Regions from separate parts of the Blastococcus sp. SYSU DS1021 genome, predicted to be linked through region 2. Evidence: riboswitches for the same ligand, from Rfam matches in the RefSeq annotation. Region 2 holds a riboswitch; the other holds the start of a gene.

Region 1 (4,530 bases), on a different contig from region 2:
CGCGACGCCGACCGGCTGGCGGCGGTGGCCGGGCGGATCGCCGCCGACCACCCGGCCCTGCGGGTGGCGACGCACGTGGTCGACCTGGCCGACGACGAGGCGACAGCGCGGGTGGCCCGGACGCTGGTGGCCGAGCACCCCGAGACCACGCTGCTGGTCAACAACGCGGGGGTCGCCCTGGGCGGTCGCTTCGACCAGATCGGGCTGGCGGACTTCGAGTGGGTCCTGGCGGTGAACCTGCGCGCCGTCGTCCGCCTCACCCACATGCTGCTGCCCGTGCTGAAGACCCACCCCGGCGCCCACGTCGTCAACGTCTCCAGCGTCTTCGGCATCTTCGCCCCGGCCGGGCAGGTCGCGTACGCGACGAGCAAGTTCGCCGTCCGCGGGTTCAGCGAGGCGCTCCGCCACGAGCTCGCCGACGACGGCATCGGCGTCACGGTCGTCCACCCGGGTGGGATCCGGACGCGGATCGCCGAGAGCGCCCGCACCGGCGCGGGCGTCTCGGTGGAGGAGTACGAGAAGGGGCGGGCGCAGTTCACCAAGCTGCTGCGGATGCCGCCGGAGGACGCCGCCGCCCGCATCGTGGCGGCCGTCGAGCGCCGCCGCCCCCGGCTGCTGATCGGCTGGAGCGCCACGGTGCCCGACGTGCTGGTCCGCCTGCTGCCCGGCACCTACTGGCGGCTGATCGCTCGCCGGGCGACCGCGCGGCCGAGGGGCTGAGCGCCGGAAAAGGTATTGCCGGTGCCAGTAGAACGGGGACGTGACCGACCCCTCCTGCCGGATCGTCGAGCTCGGCCCCGACGACGACCTCTTCCCCTCCTGGTGCGAGGTGTGGGCCGCCTCCGGCCGGGCCGCCCGGCCGCAGGACCCGCCCCGGCCGGCGCAGGAGGACGTCGCGCTGGGGCGGGAGCTCGTCGCGCCCGGTGGCTCCCGGGACGGCACCCACCGGGCCGCCCTGGTGGACGGCGCGGTCGCCGGCGCGCTCCGGCTGATCCTCCCGCGCAAGGACAACCCGACGCTGGCGGTGGTGGACCTCGCGGTGCACCCGGCCTCCCGGCGCCGTGGCCTCGGGAGAGCGCTGCTGGCCGAGGCCCGGGTACTCGCCGCCGCGCACGGCCGCAACTCGCTGGTGAGCGAGGTGGACGAGCCCGGCCCCGGGGCGCCGGGCCGCGCCTTCGCCGAGCGGCACGGCTGGTCCTGCGACCTGGTGGAGACCCGCCGGGAACTGGTGCTGCCGGTCGACGAGGACCGGCTGGGGGCGCTCGAGGCCGCGGCCGGCGCCGGGTACGAGATCGTCACCTGGCGGGACCGCACCCCGGACGCGCTGCTGGCCGACCGGGCGCTGCTGGAGCGGCGCATGACCACCGACGCACCCCACGGCGATCTGCCGGTGGGGGAGGAGGAGTGGGACGGGGACCGGATCCGCGAGTACGAGCGGACCCACGTCGCCCGGGGCCGGACGGTGCTCAGCGCGGGCGCGGTGATCGGCGGCCGGCTGGTCGGCTTCACCGACCTGCAGATCCCGCTCGCCCAGCCGGCGCTCGCCCAACAGGGCGGCACGCTGGTGCTCCGTGAGCACCGGGGGCACCGGCTCGGCGCCCGGATGAAGGCGGCCGTGCTGCGGGAGCTGGCAGCGGGGTTCCCCGGCGTCCGGCGGATCAGCACCTACAACTCCGAGGGCAACACGCCCATGGTCGCGGTCAACGAGGCGCTGGGTTTCCGCCCCGCCGGCGCGCTGTCGTCCTGGTCGACCCGTCTCTGAGCCGGGCGGTCCCACCGCCGCCGGCCGCGTGCGGTTGACTGCCGGGGTGGACCGTTCCATCCCTGCGGAGTTCGTCCGCGCCCACACCCGGCCGGTCCGGCCGGACCTGGTGCCCGAGGTGGAGCTGCTGGTCGCCGCCGACGTCGTCGCCCTGTGGGAGGCGATGGAGGCCGAGCACGGGCGCACCTCCACGGACCCGCCGTTCTGGGCCGCGGCCTGGCCGGGCGGCCAGGCGCTGGCCCGCCACGTGCTCGACCACCCCGGCCTGGTGGCCGGGCGCACCGTGCTGGACCTGGGGGCGGGCAGCGGCCTGGTCGCGGTCGCGGCGGTCCTGGCCGGCGCGACCGCGGTGCTCGCCAGCGACGTCGACCCGTTCGCGCTGACCGCGATCGCCGTCAACGCCGAGCGGAACGGCACCCCGGGCATCACGCCCGCCGGCGACGTGCTCGGGGGCGAGCCGCCCGACGTCGCGGTCGTCCTCGCCGGCGACGTCTGCTACGACCGGGAGATGACCGACCGGGTGCTGCCCTTCCTCGAGGCGGCCCGGGCCGGCGGTGCCGAGGTGCTGATCGGTGATCCCGGGCGGGTGTACCTCCCCGAGGACCGGCTGGAAGCGCTGGCGGTCTACGACGTGCCCGACACCGAGCCGTCGCCCACCGGGCCGGTGCCGGTGCGCCGGACCACGGTCTGGCGGCTCCCCTGACGGTCACCTCCCGTTCCTTTTCCCGCCAGGGGATTGTCACGAACGGATAACGCTGGTTACCGTGGGTCCCGCCCGGCCGGTCGTTCTCTCCCCATCCGGGGGAGGTCCGCCGGGCGCCGCCGAGTCGCCCGCCGAGGGCGAGCCGGGGACCCACCGAAGTACTGGGGTGAATCGCGCGCCGGGGCACGTCCTGGCGCGGGTAGGGCCGCTTCCCGCCCGAATCCGTCAGCTAACCCGGTAGGCGGCACGACGGAAGAAACGGAGAGCCGCCGCATGGCGAGCCTGCGGGCCCACCTTGCACGGAACCGCAGCCGGTACGGAGCCTCGCGCGCGCCTTCCCCGCGCTGAGCGCCCGGGCGTACGCCCGACACCGCTGCCCCTCGACCATCCCCGCAGCAGTTCCCGCCGCCGTCGCCGGCCCTGCCGCCCCCTGCCCCTGGAGCAGTTCCTCCCCATGAACCTTCGCGCCACCTCGATCACCCGTGCTCTCCGCCCCACGACCGGGCGCCGTTCGACGAAGACGGTCCGCCGTTCCGCGCTGCTGCTCCTGGCGGTCGCCGCGGCAGGCGGCCTGCTGGCCAACGGCGTCGTCGCCGACGAGCCGGTCGCCCAGGCCGAGCCGGAGCTGGCCTCCGTCAGCGTCGCCGAGCAGCTCGGCATCACCGACGAGACCCCCGCGCCCGACGTGACGGTGGCCGCGGCCGACACCCTCGGCCAGCTGGCCGCGAGCCGCAGCGAGCGCGCGGCCGAGCAGGCCGCCGCAGCGGAGGCGCGGGCCGCGGCCGAGCAGGCCGAGCTGGACCGCCGTGCCGCCGAGGAGGCCGCCCGCCGCGCCGCCGAGGAGGAGGCCGCGCGCAAGGCCGCTGCCGAGGAGGCCGCCCGCAAGGCAGCTGCCGAGGAGGCCGCCCGCGTGCAGGCGGCCCGGGAGCAGGCCGCCCGCACCCCGGCGCCGGCCGCACCAGCCCCGGCCCCGGCCCCGGCTCCGGCTCCTGCCCGGAGCGCTCCCGCGCCGGCCGCCGCGGCCCCGGCCGGCTCCTTCCAGGAGTACGCGATGGGCAAGCTCGGCGGCTCGGGCAGCGAGTTCAGCTGCCTGGAGAGCCTGTGGGGCAAGGAGAGCGGGTGGAACCCGAACGCCCAGAACCCGCGGAGCACCGCCTACGGCATCGCGCAGTTCCTCGACTCCACCTGGGCCGGGACCGGCATCGCCAAGACCTCCGACGGCTACCGGCAGATCGACGCCGGCCTGATCTACATCAACAACCGCTACGGCTCCCCGTGCGGCGCGTGGTCGCACTCCCAGGCCACCGGCTGGTACTGAGCGGGCCTCTGCCCCCGCCCCTCGCCCGCGCGGGGCGGGACCCTGCGGCGAGGCCGTTCCAGCACGTCACCACGCTCGGGTGGTCTTCGGACGGGGGCGTCCCCGCTGAGGCATTGGAGGCTTTACCTGCGTCGTCGGCCCCGAGGACGCAGGTGGAGCTTCCAATGCCCGGGGTCGGCTCAGCGCAGCCGAGCCTCGGCTCCAGGCCTAAGGTCGGTGCAGCGTGCACGGAGGGGGAGCGATGACCGAGGCCGACGACGCCGACCGGACCACCCCGCAGAGCGGGATCGTCGGGCGGTCGATCGACGAGTTCGTGAACCAGTTGCGGTTCTTCTCCGACCGCGCCCGCAACCTCGCCGGGAATGCGACGTCCCGCCTCCCGCTGCCGGCCCTGCCCAGCCCGCCCGGGGCGATGTCGGCGGCCCAGCTGCGCGCCGTCAAGGAGATGGTGACCGCGCAGCGCACCTCGATCGCCGCCATGCGCGCTCAGCTCGACGCGTTCGACCAGCAGCTCGCCGTCTTCGAGCGGATCCTCGACCCCCTGGTCGAGTGGAGCACGACCTGGGCGCGGCTGGAGGAGGCCGTCGGCGACATCGTGCGCCGGGAGCCGCCCGTCGAGCAGTGACGGTCAGCCCGCCAGCGACCTGACGAGCAGCACCGCGCCGGAGAGCAGGCACAGCACCAGGGCGGCGCGGCGCATGGCCGGCAGGGCCAGCCGCCGGCGCAGGGGTCCGGCGAGGAGGAAGC
Region 2 (4,530 bases):
GCGCCACGAACTCCGGGTCGTCGGCGTACTCGCTGCGCAGCACCTTGACCGCCACGGACCGGTGGAGCTGCAGGTCGCGCGCCCGCCAGACCTCACCCATCCCGCCGACGGCGATGAGCTGCTGCAGCTGGTAGCGGCCGTCCAGGCACCGTCGGCTGGTTCCGGCCGTGGTCACTCCCGAGTCCCCTCGTGTCGGTGCCGAGAGGGCGCCTCCGCGCTCCCCCGTACTCGTACGTCCTGCAGGTGTGCCCGCCCGGAGGGGGTCTGAACCCCGGCGGAGCCGACGAGGTGGAACCCGGCCGGCCCCACGCGCCGCCGCGGTGCCGGCCGCGGATCCGCCTGCGGGCTCTCGTACCGTGCGTGCCGGCCGGCCGCAGCGGCCCGCCGCACCGATCGACAGGAGCACCCATGAACACCGGCGTCGTCCTCATCACCGGCGCGAGTTCCGGCCTGGGCGAGGAGATGGCCCGGCAGTTCGCCGCCCGCGGCCACGACCTGGCGCTCTGCGCCCGGCGCACCGATCGGCTGGACGCCCTCGCAGCGGAGATCCGCCCGGCCACCGGCCGGCGGGTGGAGACCGCGGCGCTCGACGTCACCGACGCCCAGGCCGTGCCCACGGTCTTCACCGCGTTCGCCGCGGCGTTCGGCTCGATCGACCGGGTGGTCGTGAACGCCGGCCTCGGCAAGGGCGCGCCCCTGGGCACCGGCCGGGCCGAGGCCAACCGCGAGACGGCGATGACGAACTTCGTCGGCGCGCTGGCGCAGACCGAGGCGGCGCTGGAGATCTTCCGCCGCCAGGGCCGCGGGCACCTCGTGCTGATCTCCTCGATGTCGGCGCTGCGCGGCATGCGCCGGTCGATGACCACCTACGCCGCCACCAAGGCCGGGGTCGCGTCCCTCGCCGAGGGGCTGCGGGCCGAGCGGATCCCCGGCCTGGACGTGTCGGTGATCTACCCCGGCTACATCCGGTCGGAGATGAACCAGCACGTGCAGCAGCGAACCCGGTTCATGGTGGACACCCCGACGGGCGTCCGCGCCATGGTGGCCGCCATCGAGGCCCGGCGGGCCACGGCCTACGTCCCCGCGTGGCCGTGGGTGCCCATCGGGCTGGCCATGCGGGTGCTGCCGCTGTCCGTGGTCCGCCGGCTCACCTAGGCACGGCCGCGGGGCGGTGGGGTCAGTTGTAGTTCACGTGCACGTGGTCGAAGTGGTTGGCCGTCGCGCTGCCCCGGTTCTCCATCGCCTGCCACGAGCCGCCCGGGGACGAGAGCATCCGCTGCTGCCAGATCAGGTAGTCCACGCCCAGCTCGGCCCAGTGGGCGCGGTGGTAGGCGACGATCGCGTCCCCGAGGGCGGCGTCGGACATCACCATGTAGTCCAGCGCCAGGCCCGAGGGGTGCCCGCCCGGGTCGGCGGCGCTGGCCCGGGTGCCGCCGAGGGTGATCCCCGCGGCGCCGGGCACGTTGCTGACCACCGCGTCGGCCGCGGCCTGGGTCTGCGGCTTCACGCTGCCCGCGGTGTTGGAGATGCGGGCGACCGCCGTGGCCGCCACCGAGGCGGCGGTGGTGGCGGCGGCCCGGGCCTCCTGTGTGGGCGTCGCCGCGGCGGGGGCCGCGGCCGCCCGCTCGGCGGCTGCGGCCTCCTCCGCTGCCTTCTCCTCGGCAGCCTTCGCCTCGGCCTCGGCGCGGGCGGTGGCCTCCGCCTCGGCCTTCTGCCGGTCGAGCTCGGCCTGGTCGGCCGCGGCCTGGGCCTGCTGGGCCGCGACCTGCTCGGCCTCGCGGCTGCTGCGGCTGGCCGCCAGGTCCTGCAGCGGGGCGAGGTCCTCGGCGACGTCGACCGGGCCGGAGCGGGAGGTGAGCCCGAGCTCCTGGGCGACGCTCACCGACTGCGAGGTGCCGGCCTCGGCCTGGGCGCCCGGGTCCACGCCGACGAGGGTGTTGACCAGGAGGGCACCGGCGGCGGCGACCCCGAGGTAGAACGCCGGACGGCGGAGGCCCGAGGGCGGGCGACGGCGGAGGGCGAGCGGGCCACGACGGCCCGAGGTGGTGGTGCGGGGATCCATGGGTTCGGGGTGCTCCGTTGGTGCGGCGGGGTCGGCCGGGCGAGGCGGACCGCGAGGGATGCGGGCTGCGGACCGGCGCCGGGTCGCGGGGCCACCGGGCACCGGCGGCTCGGCCGGCGGTCATCGCTGGTGGGGGCGACCGGCGGGACGCCGGGTGCGCGTGCGGTCAGGTCCGGGGACGCACCGGGGGGCGGCGGTGCCGGCGGGCGCGGGGTGGTGCGGCGGTGCAGGGGCGCGCCATGCGGCGGCTCTCCGTTTCTTCCGTCGTGCCGCCTACCGGGTTAGCTGACGGATTCGGACGGGAAGCAGCCCTACCCGCACCGGGACGTGCCCGGTGCGCGATTCACCCCAGAACTTCGGTGGGTCCCCGGCTCGCCCGCAGCTCGAAGGCGGCGGGCGACTCGGCGGCGCCCGGCAGACCCTCCCCGGATGGGGAGAGAACGATCGGCCGGGCTCCGCCACGGTAACCGTCGTTATGCAGTCGTGACAATGCGGGAGCGGTCACTTCCGCAGATCGTGACGCGTGTCGCGCCACCGTGCCGGCCCCGTCGGTGGTGTACGGCAGTCCGTTCAGCCGGCGTCGGCCCAGGACCGGACGACGGCGACGTCCAGCGGGAAGTCCACCGGGAAGGCGCCGAACAGCAGCCGCCCGGCCGTGGTGGCCGCGGCGCGCACCGCCTCGACCACGTCGTCGGCCAGGTGCTCGGGGGTGTGCACGACCACCTCGTCGTGGAGGAAGAACGCGAGGTGCGCCCGGGTCCCCAGCGGCCCGTCGCCGCCCAGCCGCCAGAGCCGGTTGCGGAGGTCGGCCAGCCAGCACAGCGCCCACTCCGCTCCGGTGCCCTGGACGACGAAGTTGCGGGTGAACCGACCCCAGGCGCGGCGGGCGCGGTCGCGGTCCTCCCGGGAACCGGCCTGCTCCGCGGCCTCGCCGAGCCCGTCCGCCCGCTGCGCCCACGCGCCGCTGGGCGACGGCGACCCCCGGCCCAGCAGCGTGTGCACCACCTCGCCGCGTTCGCCGGCCCGGGCGGACTCCTCGACCAGGCCGATGGCGCGCGGGTAGCGGCGGGCGAGCCGGGGCATCATGCGACCGCTCTCCCCGCGGGTGCCGCCGTACATGGCCCCGAGGATGCCCAGCTTGGCCTCCGCCCGGGTCGCCACCGCGCCACCGGCGACCATGCCCGCGTAGAGGTCCGAGGCCCGCGCCGCCTCGGCCATCGCGGTGTCCGCGCTCATCCCGGCGAGCACCCGGGGCTCCAGCTGGGCCACGTCGGCGACGACGAATCGCCAGCCGTCGTCCGCGACCGCCGCCGGGCGGATCAGCGTGGGCACCGAGAGTGCACCCCCGCCGTTGGACGCCCACCGACCCGTGACCACCCCACCCGGCAGGAAGGCCGAGCGGAACCGCCCTCCCTGCACCCAGGCCTCCAGCCAGCTCCAGCCGTTGGCCGTGAGCAGCCGCATCAGCTTCTTGTACTCGAGCAGCGAGGGGACGCACGGGTGCTCGAGCTGCTCGAGGGTCCACGAGCGGGTGTCGGCCACCGGGAGGCCGGCCTGCTGGAGTGCCCGCAGCAGCTCGGCCGGCGAATCGGGGTTGAGCGACGGGGTCCCCAGCGCCGCGCGGATCTCGCCCAGCAGCCGCTCGAGCACCGCGGGGCGCCCACCGGTTCCCGGGCGCGGGCCGAGCAGGTCGGTGAGCAGGCGCTCGTGCACGTCCGCCCGCCACGGCAGGCCGGTGTGCGTCATCTCGGCGGCCACCAGGGCGCCGGCGGACTCCGCCGCGAGCAGCAGCGCGAGCCGGTCGCCGTGCGGTGAGGCGGCCAGGGCCGCCTGCTGGCGCCGCTGCTCGGCCAGGGGGTCGAGCCGGTCCGCCGGGTCGGCCAGCGGGAAGAGGGCGGACTCCGCCGGCTGGCCGGGCTGCAGCACGTCCCACCCAGGGGTGTCGTCCCCGGCGAGCAGCTCCTGGGCCGCGAACGGGGACCGCCGCAGGATCGCGTGGCCGAGCCGCAGGTCGGTGCAGCGCTCGACGCGGACTCCCGCCGCCAGCAGCGCGGGGTACCAGCGGGTGGTGTCGTCCCACACCCAGCGGACGGGTGCGGCAGCGGCCTCCCGCTGTGCCACGACGGCGGGCAGCCCCCCGGCCGCGACGCGGGTGACCGACCCCGTCGACCCGTCGTCGACGAGCTCCGTCATCTCCACCGCGGACTCGCGGCGCCGGAGCAGGATCCGCTGCACGCCCGCAGTGTCGCCGACGGAGCCGACCGATCCGCCGGACGGCCCCGACGCATGTCCCCGGTGCGGGATCGCGCGAGGACGGCGGCCGGCGCGACGCGACGCGACGATGGAGCAGGGGGTGCTCGTCGCGACAGGCCGCCATCACGACGGACCCACGACGTCGAGCAAGGTCAGCGCCCGGCGTCCACCCCCGCCGCCTGCAGGTAGCGGCCGAGGGCGGCGCTGTTGTCCTG

Evidence for each region. A riboswitch is a leader RNA that binds a small molecule or an ion and turns the genes downstream of it on or off. The one in region 2 is predicted to bind cyclic di-AMP.
Region 1: another riboswitch for cyclic di-AMP. It lies ahead of ACI8AP_RS17880 (aggregation-promoting factor C-terminal-like domain-containing protein); the one in region 2 lies ahead of ACI8AP_RS05305 (hypothetical protein).

What each region holds. Positions count from the first base shown of each region.
Region 1 covers NZ_JBJHAL010000028.1:23,618-28,147, reverse strand. The annotation lists gene ACI8AP_RS17895 (SDR family NAD(P)-dependent oxidoreductase) at 1-720, shown strand, start outside; gene ACI8AP_RS17890 (GNAT family N-acetyltransferase) at 761-1,762, shown strand; gene ACI8AP_RS17885 (class I SAM-dependent methyltransferase) at 1,809-2,465, shown strand; cyclic di-AMP (ydaO/yuaA leader) riboswitch at 2,583-2,709, shown strand; gene ACI8AP_RS17880 (aggregation-promoting factor C-terminal-like domain-containing protein) at 2,920-3,783, shown strand; gene ACI8AP_RS17875 (hypothetical protein) at 4,025-4,408, shown strand; gene ACI8AP_RS17870 (TSUP family transporter) at 4,412-4,530, opposite strand, start outside.
Region 2 covers NZ_JBJHAL010000005.1:54,630-59,159, forward strand. The annotation lists gene ACI8AP_RS05295 (protein kinase domain-containing protein) at 1-175, opposite strand, end outside; gene ACI8AP_RS05300 (SDR family oxidoreductase) at 409-1,155, shown strand; gene ACI8AP_RS05305 (hypothetical protein) at 1,178-2,062, opposite strand; cyclic di-AMP (ydaO/yuaA leader) riboswitch at 2,317-2,464, opposite strand; gene ACI8AP_RS05310 (bifunctional 3'-5' exonuclease/DNA polymerase) at 2,633-4,297, opposite strand; gene ACI8AP_RS05315 (MerR family transcriptional regulator) at 4,468-4,530, opposite strand, start outside.